One region of the Flexibacterium corallicola genome, then DNA from elsewhere that is predicted to be linked to it. Evidence: predicted binding sites of a transcription regulator. Region 1 holds the regulator's gene; the other holds the start of a gene.
What was found. Region 1 encodes PhoB, which activates phosphate uptake and scavenging genes when phosphate is short. Its sites were predicted from a motif close to TGTCATNNANCTGTCAT; they were not measured.

Region 1 (7,846 bases):
TCCTGTTGATGGGAAGCTTGTCGCCAATCCATACCAGAAGTGGTCTGACATAGATCCTGCTTTGCCAGCCTCAAAAATCGAAGTGCTCGGTCCCCCTCCTACATCAGGTACACGCGATGCATTTGCCGAACTGGCGATGGAGGGCGGCTGTAAAAAGGTTCCTGTTGCCAAGGAGCTTGGGTTAACTAAAAAAGCTTGTCATGAAATTCGTGAGGACGGCTTCTATATCGAAGCCGGTGAGAATGACAATCTGATTGTTCAAAAGCTGGATGCCAACCCGAATGCACTGGGCATCTTTGGGTTCTCTTTCCTTGATCAAAATGCCGATAAAATTCAGGGCTCCAAGATTGCTGGTGTTGAGCCAACTTTTGAGGCAATCGCTGAGGGTGGATACCCTGTTTCCCGTTCGCTGTTCTTCTACATTAAGAAAGAGCACGTGGGTGTGATACCAGGTATTGAACAGTATCTTGCGGAGTTTACTCATGAAGATACTTGGGGTGATGAAGGTTATTTGGCAGATAAAGGACTTATTCCACTGCCAGTGGCTGACCGTGAAACGGTTTCCTCTTCCGCTTCAGCTCTGACACCACTTTCATTTTAAGTAGAGCCAAGTGCTCCTAAAAAACTGTCGGCCGGGCATTAAAGGTCCGGCCACTACTTAACGGAATACTAAAAGGCCAAGGGCTGGGAAGCTTTTATGGCGGGACGCGTAAGATGCTCTGGACATATCTAATTTGCCTCTTTGGGCTGGCCTTGTTTGCGTATGTGCTGGGTCATTCCAAATCCATAGGAGTTGTTGAGGGGGACTTGAAAAAGCTTCACTCCCGACCGAATTATCACGGGGGTTTTCTTGCAATTCTCAGTATCGTTCCCGGCATTCTTCTTGTGCTCGTATGGGCTATTCTCGCTCCCGGAATTATTGATAAATTAGTCGTTGTAAGAAGTTCCGACTTTATTGCTGAGTTGTCAGCTCCTCAGTTGCAAGCGTTCCTGCGTGATGCCAAGGCCATCACCTATGGTGGACTTGTCGGGTTTTCCAATGAAGGTAAAGAGTTCGCTGCAAACCTCTATTCTCGCTATGATCTGATCAGCGCCATATTGCTTGGTGGGGTGTTATGTGGCCTTGTGGCATCCGGATTATTCTTCGGTCTACAGGCAATCAATCCAAAGTTACGGGCTCGCCATATTGTCGAAAAAACGGTCATGGGCGTTCTCATTATATGTTCAGGTGTGGCAATTCTCACAACTCTTGGCATAGTCCTGTCTCTCATCTTCGAAAGCTTGATGTTCTTCCGGCAGGTTCCTCTACTGGACTTCGTCTTTGGAACCCATTGGAGCCCGCAAAGTGCCTTTGAAGGGGCCGGCGGGGAAAGCTCTCAAGTAAACACAGAGATTTTTGGCGCTATCCCTCTGCTGGTTGGCACAATGCTGATTACCGCAATTGCCATTGCAGTTGCGGCTCCCATAGGCTTGTTGTCGGCGATTTATTTGTCGGATTATGCTTCGAACCGTATTCGCGCAACGGCCAAGCCCTTGCTTGAAATTCTTGCCGGTATTCCAACTGTTGTTTATGGCTTCTTTGCAGCTCTTTCCGTTGCCCCGTTGATCCGTGGCTGGGGAGAGAGCTTCGGCCTCTCTGTTTCTTCGGAGAGCGCTCTTGCAGCAGGGCTGGTCATGGGAATTATGATCATTCCCTTTGTCTCCTCTTTGTCGGACGATGTTATAAACGCTGTTCCGCAATCTTTGAGAGATGGCTCCGCTGGACTTGGAGCAACAAAGTCTGAAACGATTGTGCGCGTTGTACTCCCTGCAGCACTTCCCGGTATTGTTTCCGCGCTGATTTTGGCAATCTCTCGTGCCATTGGTGAGACCATGATCGTTGTCATGGCTGCAGGTCTGGCTGCGAATATGACAATTAATCCTCTGGAAGCTGTCACAACAGTCACAGTTCAAATCGTTACTCTCCTCGTTGGGGATCAGGAGTTTGACAGTGCAAAAACGCTGGCTGCCTTCGCTCTGGGGCTACTTCTGTTCTGCATTACGCTTGCCCTAAATATCTTCGCTCTGCGCGTTGTGAAAAAATATAGAGAACAATATGACTAATATTGCTCATGAAAAAATCGATGTTGCTGGTGAAACTGTTCACACAGGTCACAGGGCTCGGCAGAGGTTAAAGAAACGCTATGCAGCTGAAACCCGTTTCAAGCTCTACGGCGTTGCCGCTTTGTTGGTGTCTGGTGTCTTTCTGGTTGCACTGCTGGGATCGATTATCTCCAAAGGCCTGCCCGCATTTACCTATAACTATGTGACAGTCTCGGTGGACCTGTCCTCCAATAATGTGAACCCGGATAAACCACAGGCTGCCAGCTATAATGGGATACTGCGCAGCAGTTTGAAGCAGAGCTTACCATTTGTTTCCACTCGCAAGGACCGCAAAATTCTCAACTCTTTGTTGTCGTCGGGTGCGGGAATCCTTCTTCAGCGGGAAGTTATTGCTCAGAAAGTTCAATTAGGGGCGGAGAGTTCCGTTGCTCTGCCGTTGTCGGACTATGCAGATCTTTATTTGAAAGGCTTGATCACCAAAAAGTCTTCTGTTGATCCTGATAGTGCAGCAAGTGTGAGTATCACCAGCTCGACGGCCTCTGTTCATATGGCCGGAAATGTTCTGGGGCCGGTTCGGGATGAAATTACAGCCTACCTGAATGGGCAGGCCGAAGACCTGAGGCGGCGAATTGCGCTACGCAGACAGTCGGAAAAAAATCTACTTTCAAAGATATATGGACTATCTGGCAGGATCACTCAGTCTGACCCCTTGGAAAGAAAGCGGCTGGAAGAAGAGCTTTCTGCGGCAAAATCCTCTCAGGAGCGAGTACAGGACATTATTTCTGCGCTGCAAGTAGACCTTTCACGAATTGATCAGCGTCTGTCCAAGCTGAATGGCCCACAGCAGTTAAATGATGAAATGCCAAGTTACTTCATCAATATTGCTGGCGGCGTGCTTAAAGTTGATGAGATTGACGGAAACCAAGCAAGTGGCCCGGTTCTGATACCAATACAGAATTCAGTAACTGCGCAAGCGGGTAATTGGTCACTTGAGAAAATTGAAGTTCCTCAATCATCGCGGAAGTTTTCTGACAGGGAAATCGCTTATACAGACTATCTGGAGCAAAAAGGCCAGATAAGTAACCGGTGGAATAGTATTTTCCTAACAGCAGGGGCCAGTCGCGAGCCAGAAATGGCGGGTATTTGGGGAGCCGTTGTCGGCACTTTCTGGACTATGATCGTGACACTCTCTCTCTCCTTTCCAGTAGGTGTTGCCTCCGCAATTTATCTGGAAGAGTTTGCACCGAAAAACCGCTGGACCCAGTTTATTGAAGTAAACATCAACAATCTGGCGGCCGTCCCGTCGATTGTGTTTGGTCTATTGGGGCTGGCAGTCTTTTTGAATGTGTTTGGCCTACCAAGGTCCGCCCCCGTTGTTGGTGGAATGGTCCTTGCCTTGATGACTTTGCCAACCATTATAATTGCGTCCCGAGCTGCTCTGCAGGCTGTACCGCCTTCAATTCGTGAAGCGGCCTTGGGGGTCGGTGCATCTCGCTTACAAGCCGTGTTCCATCATGTGTTGCCTCTAGCCATGCCAGGGATATTGACGGGAACAATCATCGGAATGGCGCAGGCGTTGGGCGAAACCGCCCCGCTTCTCATGATCGGTATGGTTGCCTTCATTGTGGATGTACCAGGTACTCCGCTGGATCCTTCTACGGTTCTCCCAGTGCAAATTTTCATGTGGGCAGACTTTCCCGAGCCTGCATTCCAGCAAAAAACGTCAGCAGCCATCATGGTGCTGCTCGGGTTCTTAATTTGCATGAATGCAATCGCAATTGTTTTGCGCAAGAAGTTTGAACGTCGCTGGTGATTTGAGGGTGAAATGTACAAGTTTGAAACAACAGGCAGAAGCCAAATAACTGGTCCAGTGGTGAATGATGTGACTATGGAAACCGATAGAGAAATACCATTAAAAATGCGTGGTGAAGGCGTTTGTGTCTACTATGGTCAAAAGCAGGCTCTCAACGCTATTCATCTGGAGATCAGAAAGAATCAGGTAACCGCACTTATTGGTCCATCGGGGTGTGGGAAATCAACGTTCCTACGTTGCCTGAACCGCATGAATGATACGATTGAAAGTTGCCGGGTGGAAGGAGGGATCTACCTTGACCACGACGATATTTATGATCCCAGCATTGATGTTGTTGAGCTGAGAGCACGGGTGGGTATGGTTTTTCAAAAGCCCAACCCTTTCCCAAAGTCGATTTTTGAAAATGTTGCATATGGTCCGCGTATTCATGGTCTTGCTCAATCAAAGTCTGATCTTGAAGAAATTGTAGCAAACAGTCTCCAAAAGGCGGGGCTTTTTGAAGAAGTCAAAGACCGCTTGGATGAGCCAGGGACGGGACTGTCCGGCGGTCAGCAGCAACGGCTGTGTATCGCCAGAGCCATTGCAGTTTCTCCGGAAGTCATCTTGATGGATGAGCCCTGTTCGGCTCTGGACCCCATTGCCACTGCCAAGGTGGAGGAGTTGATTGATGAGCTTCGTGAAAACTACACGATTGTTATCGTAACGCACTCCATGCAGCAGGCTGCCCGTGTTTCCCAGCGCACCGCATTCTTTCACCTCGGAAGCTTGGTGGAGGAAAGTTTAACCAACGATATATTTACGAACCCAAAAGACCAGCGCACGCAAGATTATATAACTGGCCGCATTGGCTGATAAGAACGAAAGCATAACAGGTGATTGGCTATGTCAGACCATATTGTGTCGGCCTTTAATGATGAAATGAAAAATCTTGCCACGCGGGTTCTTGAAATGGGCGGTATGGCAGAAACTCTGGTTAGAGACTCTATTCAAGCGCTTTTGACCGACAACCGGAAACTGGCTGAAAGTACGATTGAGGCTGACAAGCGGTTGGACGCAATGCAAAGTGAGCTGGAAGATTTGAGTGTTTCCATTATTGCGCGCCGCCAGCCCATGGCAAGTGATCTCAGGGAAGTGGTTGCGGCTATGCGAATTTCCAATGATCTTGAAAGGGTCGGAGATTTGGCCAAGAATATCTCCAAGAGGACACTGGCTATAAAGGGGGGGTTAGGCTCAAAGGAGTGGGCGCAAGGTGTTGAGCATATGGCAGACCTTGCGCTTTGCCAGCTGAAGGATACTCTGGATACATATACGAGTGGGGATCTGGAGGTTTTGAGACAGGTTCAATTGCGGGATGAAGAGATTGATGCTCTTTATACGTCCATTTTCAGAGAGCTGCTTACCTATATGATGGAGGACCCGCGCAGCATTACAAAATGTGCGCATTTATTGTTTTGTGCTAAAAATATTGAACGAATTGGTGATCATGCAACGAACATTGCCGAGAATATTTACTATAAGATCACCGGGGAGCACTTGCCGAACGAGCGGCCCAAAAGTGATGAATTGAACGCCTTGGCGAACTAGTTGACTTAATAGTTCATGGAAAGACATCTTAACTATGCCTGATATTCTTGTTGTTGAAGATGAAGAGTCTTTGAGCCTGCTCTTGCAATATAACCTTGAGGCAGAAGGCTACAATGTGGAAGTCTGCATGAAAGGGGATGAGGCGGATTTGCGGCTTCAGGAAAGTCAACCGGATCTTGTGTTGCTGGACTGGATGTTACCGGGTGTCTCGGGTATTGAGCTGTGTCGTCGCATGAGAGCCAGAGAGGAAACTGCACAGATTCCAATCATCATGCTGACAGCGCGGGGAGAAGAAACCGAACGTGTACGAGGACTCTCCACCGGAGCTGATGATTATGTTGTCAAACCGTTCTCTGTTCCTGAGCTGATGGCACGCATTCGCGCCATTTTGCGGCGCAGTAAGCCCGAGGTCGTATCTTCACAGTTAAAGTCCGGGGATATTGAACTGGACCGGGAGACCCACCGTGTCAGGCGTTTGGGGAAGGAAATTCACCTTGGCCCAACTGAGTTCCGGCTTCTGGAGTTTTTGATGAAGGCTCCGGGACGAGTATATTCACGCGAACAATTGCTGGATGGTGTTTGGGGGCATGATGTGTATGTGGATGAAAGGACTGTTGATGTTCATGTTGGCCGCCTGCGCAAAGCGATAAACCGCGGAAAACAGAAAGATCCCATCCGGACTGTTCGGGGCGCTGGGTATTCGTTTAACGATCAGTATGCAGTGGCATAATCGACCTGAGTTAAGAGGTTATAAAAAATAACAGCAAAAAGCATGGGCTTTTTGCTGTTCAATACGTGGTTTTCGACACAATGTCGTTTTGAACTTAAGCAGTTGCTTTACGTTCGCGTCTTCTTTCGCTGACTGGCTGATAGGCAACCCTGCGATGGTGAGCGCAATATGGTGTCGATCCATCTGATTGACGCCCGCAAAAATGAAAGTCTTCCCCGCCGGGATCACCAATAGGCCACTTACAAGTGCGTTCATTCAGGCTAAGTATAGTCGCCCGCTCCGACATTGGCATCAGGCTATCAGGCGAAGAAACTGGTTCAATCTCTCCCACCGGGATAATTTCCGGCTCAATCTTTAAGGCGTTTGCCCCAGACACACTTGGTTGGTGTGTTTGTTGAGATAACGGAGAAGCACTTCGAGCTTTAACGGGTGCACTGTCACTTTTTGCAGATGCAGGAGGCGCAGTTTTTCTGGGAGAAGGTGATGTTGAAGAAGAAGTGTTACGCCGTGGCTTACTAGAGTTCGTTGATTTGACACGGCCGGATAAGCCTAGCCTGTGGACTTTTCCTATAACTGCGTTTCGAGTGACATTCCCCAGTTCTGCCGCGATTTGGCTAGCGCTGAGACCTTCAGCCCATAGCTTGGTTAGGAGTTCAACACGATCAGTCGTCCAGCTCATAGAAGTCCCCATCTTCCTACTGTCTTCTCGAGTACAACTTTTGTGTGTAGTCGCTGTAGATTAGCTGCATTACATCCAGTCATTGGAAACGAGAAGGTGTTTCCCACTTAGCACTGACCCTACTATAGTGAATATTGGAGTAGCAATGATGCCAAATAAATCATGTTGGTTTGTAGTCGGTTTTCCCCAGAATTAAACTAAGTCAAGGAGTTGTCCATGATCTCGTGGTGGTCGAATGGACATAATAACTGTATGTACTGCAAATAATTCTAAATATTTTTTTTGCTGGAATTAATATCGGCTTGCCAACTTCTCAATAAATACATGAGAATTTTTTAAGATGTTTGTTTGTGTCACCCCATTTGCTAGAAGCTCTCTGTATTCATACTAGCTATAAAGTATGGTGGCATTTATAACCTTGAGTTGTGTTTGGTGTCCCTATCAGGCCGAGCGTTTGAAACGTAAATAAAGAGGGCTTTTTAGTCCTGTAAACTTGGCAAAAAACCTTTGCAATACGTAAAGATGATTGACAGTTAGAAGTGAAAGCTCTTTATATAACTTCTTTTGAAATTAAGGGGTCTTAAACGACGTTCTCTTAGTTGCTTGCTGAAACAAAATTGCTCTTCTTTCGAATGAGAAGAGACCCTATCCAAGGAGTAGGATATGACGACTTCGTCGCTCTTTCAGACCTATGTACGTTCCGAGCTTGAGTTCGAGCGGGGGGAAGGTGTCTGGCTGTATGCGAATGATGGTCGACGATATATGGATTGCGCTTCTGGTGTTGCTGTGAGCGGCTTGGGACATTCTCATCCAAAACTCGTTGAGGCTTTACAAAAGCAGGCGGAAACCCTGTGGCATGTGTCGAACCTTTATCGCAGTAAAGAGCAGGAAGAGCTTGGGCAACTTCTGGTGGACAATAGCTTCGCCGATAAGGTGT
Region 2 (7,846 bases), 2.3 Mb from region 1:
TGATGCAACACTCCTTCATGGGAAGCTTACAAACCCTTTGATCAAGTGTATTGGCATTTCTGTTAATACTGAAAATTTAGAGGAAGAGAGTGCACAGGATTACCTGCTCAGCCTCCACCATGAATTATCTCTGCCAATCACAGATCCCCTGCGCTACGGCGTAGAGCCTTTTATTGATATTTTGACCAAGGAATTTGGACCAACATGACCTTGAAATTAAACGTTAAACCACGAGAATTTCATATAGCTGGCGGGTTCGCTATAGCGCGCGGCCGCCGTACCCATGCGCATGTGGTAGAAGTTACCCTCTCCGAGGGCCCTTACAGAGGCTACGGGGAATGCATTCCCTATCCCCGCTATGGAGAAAGTGTTGAGGGAGTTTGCGCTTCAATCCAGAATATGGCCTCCAAACTCTCCAGTGGCCTTGGTCGTTTGTCGTTGCAAGAGCTAATGCCGGCTGGTGCCGCACGCTTTGCACTGGACGCTGCATTGTGGGACCTTCAAGCCAAGCAAAGCGGCACCAGCGTCGCCTCGCTTCTCGGTCTTGATCCCCTTAAGCCTGTTGTAACTGCTTTTACCATTTCGGTTGGCTCTCCTCAGAAAATGGGCGAGGATGCGGCTAAAGCTGCCCACCGGCCATTGCTTAAAGTTAAACTGGCCGGAGATGATGATGGCGAGCGCATAAAAGCTGTTCGCAGCGCTGCCCCCAAAAGCAACTTGATCGTGGACGCCAATGAGGCTTGGTGCGAACAAACCCTTCATGAAAACATGCGGGCCTGTCAGGAGGCCGGAGTTGGCCTTATAGAGCAGCCTCTTCCGGCTGGAGAGGACCATATTCTGGCGAACATAGAACATTTGGTGCCAATTTGTGCCGATGAAAGCCTGCATACATCCGCTGATTTACCCATGCTCAAAAGCCGGTACTCTGCAGTAAACATCAAACTGGATAAAACCGGAGGTCTTACCGAAGCACTCAAGCTGATGGCCGATGCAAAATCTATGGGCTTTACTACCATGGTGGGCTGTATGCTGGGCTCCTCTCTGGCTATGGCCCCTGCATTTATGCTTGCACAGAAAGCTGATTATGTGGACCTTGATGGCCCTTTACTACTGAGCGAAGACAGAGCCAATGGCTTCCACTTTGAAGGAAGCCTGATGCATCCCCCTTCCCCGCATCTGTGGGGGTAAGTGAGGTGCATCATGCTTCAAGTTGCTAGAAAGCTGATTTCAAGCGGCTAATTTTGGACCACATTGAAAAGAGCACCAGCAAACCAGCACAGGCGACAACAGTCATTGCATAAAATGCATAGGCTGGGTTGATTTCATAAAGCCAGCCGGCCAGAAGACCTGAGCCCCCCAAAACGATGCCGATATACATTCCCGCAAGGCCCTGAACACTTCCGAGGGTTTTAGAGGGAACTTTGTCAGCAAGAAATGCCATTAGACCAATATGGACCATGCCAAAACTTGCACCGTGAAGCGCCTGAAGGGCAAACGCATGGGGAATCTCGAGAGCTTGAGGAAACACCACCCATCGAACCATAGCTGCAAGGCCACCAATAAGAATGAGCGGCAGGGAGCCAAGACGGGAAACTAAAGCAGCTCCCAACAAAAACACAACAATTTCGGAGATTACTCCAAATGACCACAGGAGACCCACAACGTCGTCAGCCACACCGTGCTCGATCCAGTAAAGGCTGCCAAAACTGTAAAGAGCTGCCATACTTCCCAAAATAAGCCCTGCTGCCAGAAGGATACTATGGAGACCAAAGCTCTTGAATTCCTCTGTCTTCCAAGGGCTTATCTTTTTCTCTCCTCCGTTTTCGGAGGGCATGCCAGGACTTAGGAGCGCAACCGCTGCCATAGCGATAAAGCCAATTGCCGTGAAAAACTGAAGTCCCTTGGCCGAGAAAACACCAAGATACCACCCTCCAAACGTGGTGGCTCCGATAAAAGCAGCAGATCCCCAAGAGCGTGTAAAGCCATAGTTGATCCCCTGATGCTTGACCGCCTCATATGCATAGGCATCGGATAAAGGCTGAAGCGGCGCAATAGCAACGGAGAGAAGGAGGACTACCGCGAGAATTGACCAGTACCCCTCCAAGAACAGTAGGGAAAGAAAAGCCACCGCGCATGTTAAACCATAGATCGCCATGGAATGTCTGCGCCGACCAGCCCGGTCAGAGAGAGCTGTAGCTACAGGCGTTGCCACCACTTTTACTATATTTGGAATGGCAACAAACAGCGCTATTTGTACCGGTGTAAAGGACGCTTGCTCCAGAAAAACCGGAAAAAAGGGAAGAAATAGCCCGAAGCCGAAAAAGTAACTTGCAAAGATTAGGCTAACACCGACGGTTAACCATCGGCTTGAACCGGAAGACGCCGCTGAGGCCATACCCAAAATTCCTGTTAATTTTTAAAACCCAAAGGAGCAGTAAAACCTGCTCCCCCTTACCACGGATAACCTAGAGAGCAAGCGGAAAAGCAAATCGCACCTAAGAGAAATTCTCGAGCGCTCGTGCCATCACACTTCCCTCCACATTACCCCCCGATATAGTCAGGGCTACCGTTCGTCCATTCAAATCCAAGCGCCCTGCCAAAATCGCCGCCAGTGCCACTGCACCTCCCGGCTCGACAACCAGTTTTAGTTCATTAAAGGCAAAGGCAATGGCCGCCAAAGCCTCATCATCACTCACAACTAAGCCCTTGGTAACCTGTGAACGCAGGACAGAAAAAGCAATTTCCCCCGGAGTTGGCGTGAGAACTGCATCACATATGGAACCGGAAAGGTGTGCGTTGGAAACACGTTTTTGGGCCAAAACGGAGCGGGCAACATCATCAAACCCGACAGGTTCACAGGTGTAAAACTCACAGGCAGGCAAGAGCTCTTTAAAAGCAATGGCAATTCCACTGGAAAGCCCACCACCGCCTGTGCACACGATGACAGCATCCGGTTTATATCCCATTGCTTCTGCCTGTTGGGCAATCTCAAGTCCCACAGTCCCCTGCCCCGCGATTACTTCGGGGTCCTCATAGGGGTGGACAAGTGTTGCACCCGTTTCTTCCCTGAGGTCGAGTAACAGGGCATCTCTGTCTGCACCTGCCCTGTCATAGAGGATGACTTGCGCACCAAATGACTTTGTACGCTGAACTTTTATGGCTGGCGCGTCGGAGGGCATAATAATTTTCGCATTGATGCCCAGCAGTTTTGCGGCGGCTGCAACACCTTGCGCATGGTTTCCTGAAGAGCAGGCGATAACTCCCTTAGCACGCTGTTGCTCCGGTATTTGTAAAAGCCGGTTAAACGCTCCGCGAAACTTGAAGCTGCCCGTTCTTTGTAGACTTTCCGGCTTGATGAGGACTGTCCCCCCAACCCTGTCATTCAAAACCGGAAAGCTCAGCAGCGGGGTTTTTACAGCATGGCTTTCAATGCGTTTTGCCGCTGCCTTTATTTGTTTGAAACCAGGAGCGCGAGTACGAGCAAGGGAATGTGACATGGACTCTCTTGAGAGTTGAAAGGGTTGTCGAAAAACAATTGTATACCCTATGATCCTCAAAAAAGAAGGTCAATATATTCCAAGTATCTAGACGCTCCCGTTTACCCTAATGGTATGTTCCAACTTGCCTTTTACTGTAACATTTTTCCAAAATCGATGGGCGCTGGCTTCCCAAGAAAACGTTTGAGCAAACTTCCGACAATAGTCACCATCCAACTTCAGGGCTGCGATTGCGGCCTCCTCCAGATTCTGCGAGAGAATACCCGCCTGATTTCCTCCCAAAATATCTTTGGGACCCATAACGGGATATGCGGCGACTGGAGTTCCACAGGCCAAGGCTTCCAAAATCACGTTTCCAAATGTATCGGTTTTGCTCGGGAAAACAAAAACACTTGCCCCCGCATAATGCTCCACCAACGCCCATCCAGTAAGGGGACCTTTAAAAACTACCGCAGGGTATGCAGATTGAAGCTGTTGCAGCCGCGGACCACCACCCACGACCACTTTTGTTCCTGGCAGATCAAGCTCAAGAAATGTCTCAATATTTTTTTCAACGGCCACACGGCCAACATAAAGAAATATGGGGCCTTTCAAGCCATCATACACATTGCTGGAACACGGCTTAAATTGCTCGCCATCAACCCCACGAGACCAGCGGACCAGGTTGTGAAACCCTCTTTCCCTCAGATCATCTTCCAAAGACTTGGTCGCGACCATACACGCTGAAGCAGCATTGTGAAAATTCCGCAGCCATGCATATGACCACTGCAACGGAACTGGTGCTCGCGCACGTACATACTCTGGAAAGCGCGTATGGTAACTGGTCGTGAAACTCAATTCCATCTTTAAGGCGGCCTGTCTGGCAAACCAGCCCAGAGGCCCCTCGGTAGCAATATGAAGATAATCGCAGTTGAAGTTTTCAACACTCCTGCGCACAGATGCCGGGGCCGCGAGGCTGAGCCTTATTTCGGGATAAGAAGGCATTGGCAAGTGCGTAAAGTTCTGGGGCGTCAGAAACTCGGTACGCTTGCCCATTTTACGTAGTTCAAGCCCCAGCCTTTCCAGACTATGAACAACGCCGTTTACCTGAGGTTTCCAAGCGTCTGTTACGATGAGAACGGAGCTCATGCGGCCACCTGCGAAGTATCAGAACTCCTTAGGGACGGCTCTGGTTGGAGCCGCCGTTCTCCCCACTCAATAAGCTCCAAAGTGCCGTCATGGTGTTCGACGACAGCACTGCAGCTTTCCACCCAGTCTCCAGTATTCACATAGTGCAAGCCCAAGTGATGATGGCTAGCGGCATGGTGAATGTGCCCGCAAATAACGCCATCCACTTGCTGTTCTGCGGCCGCATGAACCAGAGCTTCTTCAAAATTTCCGATAAAGTTTACGGCGTTCTTAACTTTCATCTTGGCCCAAGCGGACAAGGACCAATAGGAAAAACCCAGTTTCCTGCGGCAGAAATTAACAACAAGGTTTACCTTGAGTGCACTCCGGTAGGACCAATCTCCAAGTAGGGCAAGCCACTTTGCATGGCGTACAACCACATCAAATTGATCACCGTGAATGACAAGGTATCGCTTGCCATCCACGGTTTCATGAAGTGCTTGATCAACAATCTCGATGCCCCCAAAATCATTACCCAAGAAGTCACGCATGAATTCATCGTGATTCCCGGGTACATATACAACCCTCGTCCCTTTTCGGGCTTTTCTCAGGAGTTTTTGTACCACATCATTATGCAACTGGGGCCAGTACCAAGAACGGCGCAGCCGCCAGCCATCCACAATATCTCCCAGAAGGTAAATGGTCTCGGCTTCCGTTTCCCTGAGAAGCTCAAGGACCATAGAAGCCTGACACCCTCTGGTGCCAAGATGGATATCCGAGAGAAACAGAGTTTTATAATGACCCATTGAAGTTTCATTAATCACCGCAATAGCTCCAAATAAGAAATGTCAGCCTGATAACAGCCGATTCCCACGAACTATTTGTGACTGTTTTCAAACGGGAAAATCATCAAACTATTCTATAGATAATAATAGCTAGCAATAATATTAATCTAATACTTCATCAAAAATAGTAAATATAAAATCACACAATACTAATCATATTCAACAACAACAATAGTTACTGCAAGCATATTTTAAATAAAATAACATTTCACGCATATCAAAACAAAAATATTAATACTTTATTCGAATAGAACCTGAGATAATGTCAGCGGCTCCATCAACATTACCTTCAAACCAAACGCCTTCGTATTGGAAGCTATCGGGGTTTATATTTATTTTATCATCACCAACTGCAAAGAGGTGAGAGTAGCCAATATCCGCAGACAGCCAATCTTTGTAGTTGTAACTTAAGCCTGCGCTAAGCCACACCCGATCGGTATCCGGTAACCGAGGGCTACGGTTTGCATCATCTATGGGCGACCACTCATAACCAACTCCAGCTCTGAATGTGAATTGTCCATTATAGTCGTACTCCCCGCCAATGGAGAGATAGTACCCATCATTATAGAAAAAGGAGAGTTCGGTCTCCTCTTCTCCCGTAACACGATTGTAGACCTTAAACGAACTAAAACGGCTCCAGTTTGTCCATTCGAAGGTCCCCATGATACGGGCATTTTCTAAGAAGTCGTATTGGAAGGACGCATTGATTTGCTCAGGAAGAGTAAGAGTTGATGTAATTGGCGTTCTCTCTGCAGGCACTTCCATACCAAAAAAACTAAAAGCCGGTTTTTTCAAATGCCCTTTTAATTCATGCCGAATAGGAGAACGGTAGCCTACGCCAATCTGTAGGTTCTCCATTGGATTGATGAGAACCCCTATAGTACCTCCAAACCCCAAATTATGATCTTCGCCTTCAAGCTCCGCAGTCCCCGCGTCTGCCCTAATTCCCTCAAGACCGACAAATCTTTCCAGTACTCCTTCTCCACCTGGCGGGAATGCGCTTTTTAGGCGAACTTGAAAATACTGGACCTGTAGCCCGACACCAACCGAAAGGTAATCTGTTATAGCTGTACCAATCATAGGTGTTGCGTTCACAGACAAGACTCGTGAAGAACGTGCATAAATCTGCCCAGCCCATTCTGAATTAGGTTTTGTGGCAAGCCCAAAGGGCGCAGTGACAGAAAGCCCTAGGAAAATCCGATCATTGACCTGATAGGTCCCATAGGACGAGCCAAGCCAGGCATTTTCTCCAACATCTCCAGCAGAACCCGCTGCCGCTCCTGGTATATTATTAAGTGGCACAAAGCCGTTTTCTGGAGTGTCATATGCCGCATAGTCTGTATCAATATCCGCCCTTGGGAAGACGCCCGTATTCACACTCTCCCCTTGCATACCCTCTCTGCCCACAATTGTTGCAGGATTCCAGAACATTGAGGAAAGGCTTTCGCTTTGCACGCCGTAACCAGCGAATGAAAGGCCCTGATAGAAAGCGGACTGTTCGCGAAGAGCAAAGGCTCCGCCTTGAGCCTGCTGGCTGCCAACTACAAGCAGTAGCCCACTTATGCCAAAAAGAATATTAGATGTTTTAAGCATTATGAACTTCTCCCAAACAGTCAGGCGTACATAAGACCATTTGAGAAAGAATAGCACTTGATGATTTATTTACATAATAATAAAAATACTAGATATTTATCATAAGTACTTAAAACATTAAGTATAAATTACAAATACACGTACAATTATAATTTTAATACGTACCATTTGGGAGGTCATGGACCTCCCCGTAATTGAGTGAAGACGCCTTTGAAACGACATCCAGTAAAATCTCTGAACTACTTCCAGACTTTATAAAAGTGATGGACGGGGCCGTGACCACTCCCTATATGCAGAGTATCCGCCGCTCGGATAGCCCCCGAGATGTAGTCTTTAGCTTCTTGCAAGGCAGTTTCAACTCCTAGCCCCTTAGCCAGGCCCGACGCAATAGCCGAGGATAAAGTGCAACCAGTTCCGTGAGTGTTTTCAGTAGAATATCTGGTGTCTCGTAGCCAGAGTTCTGTACCTTGTTGATCCAGATATAAATCATCTGATTTTTGGTCCAGCCCATGCCCCCCTTTTAACAGGACACTCTTCACTCCCAAGTCTAGAAGGGCCTTGGCCTGATCTTTAAACTCTTGCGCATTTCGGGCAATAGGACGGTCAAGCAATAGCGCCGCCTCTGCCATATTGGGCGTAATGATTAAAGCAAGTGGGAAGAGTTTTTTCTTCAATCCATCCATCGCATCGGAATGCAATAACAAATCACCAGAGCTGGCGACCATGACAGGGTCTAGCACAATGGGAGCTTGATTATACTGCTGCAGGCCCTTCGAAACAGCTTCAATTGCCTCACAAGTAGAG

Region 2: the regulator PhoB is predicted to act here: its motif matches at 5,450-5,466, upstream of P6574_RS04495 (UDP-2,3-diacylglucosamine diphosphatase).

What each region holds. Positions count from the first base shown of each region.
Region 1 is NZ_JARRCW010000001.1:3,331,572-3,339,417, reverse strand. It holds gene P6574_RS14595 (PstS family phosphate ABC transporter substrate-binding protein) at 1-601, shown strand, start outside; gene pstC (phosphate ABC transporter permease subunit PstC) at 715-2,103, shown strand; partial or broken gene P6574_RS22155 (DUF3333 domain-containing protein) at 2,096-2,575, shown strand; partial or broken gene pstA (phosphate ABC transporter permease PstA) at 3,200-3,916, shown strand; gene pstB (phosphate ABC transporter ATP-binding protein PstB) at 3,992-4,768, shown strand; gene phoU (phosphate signaling complex protein PhoU) at 4,799-5,500, shown strand; gene phoB (phosphate regulon transcriptional regulator PhoB) at 5,535-6,230, shown strand; gene P6574_RS14565 (GcrA family cell cycle regulator) at 6,325-6,909, opposite strand; gene P6574_RS14560 (aspartate aminotransferase family protein) at 7,573-7,846, shown strand, end outside.
Region 2 is NZ_JARRCW010000001.1:981,594-989,439, reverse strand. It holds gene dgcN (N-acetyltransferase DgcN) at 1-208, shown strand, start outside; gene dgcA (N-acetyl-D-Glu racemase DgcA) at 205-1,188, shown strand; gene P6574_RS04510 (MFS transporter) at 1,214-2,395, opposite strand; gene P6574_RS04505 (threonine ammonia-lyase) at 2,496-3,497, opposite strand; gene P6574_RS04500 (glycosyltransferase family 4 protein) at 3,585-4,625, opposite strand; gene P6574_RS04495 (UDP-2,3-diacylglucosamine diphosphatase) at 4,622-5,410, opposite strand; gene P6574_RS04490 (OmpP1/FadL family transporter) at 5,681-7,042, opposite strand; gene thiD (bifunctional hydroxymethylpyrimidine kinase/phosphomethylpyrimidine kinase) at 7,282-7,846, opposite strand, start outside.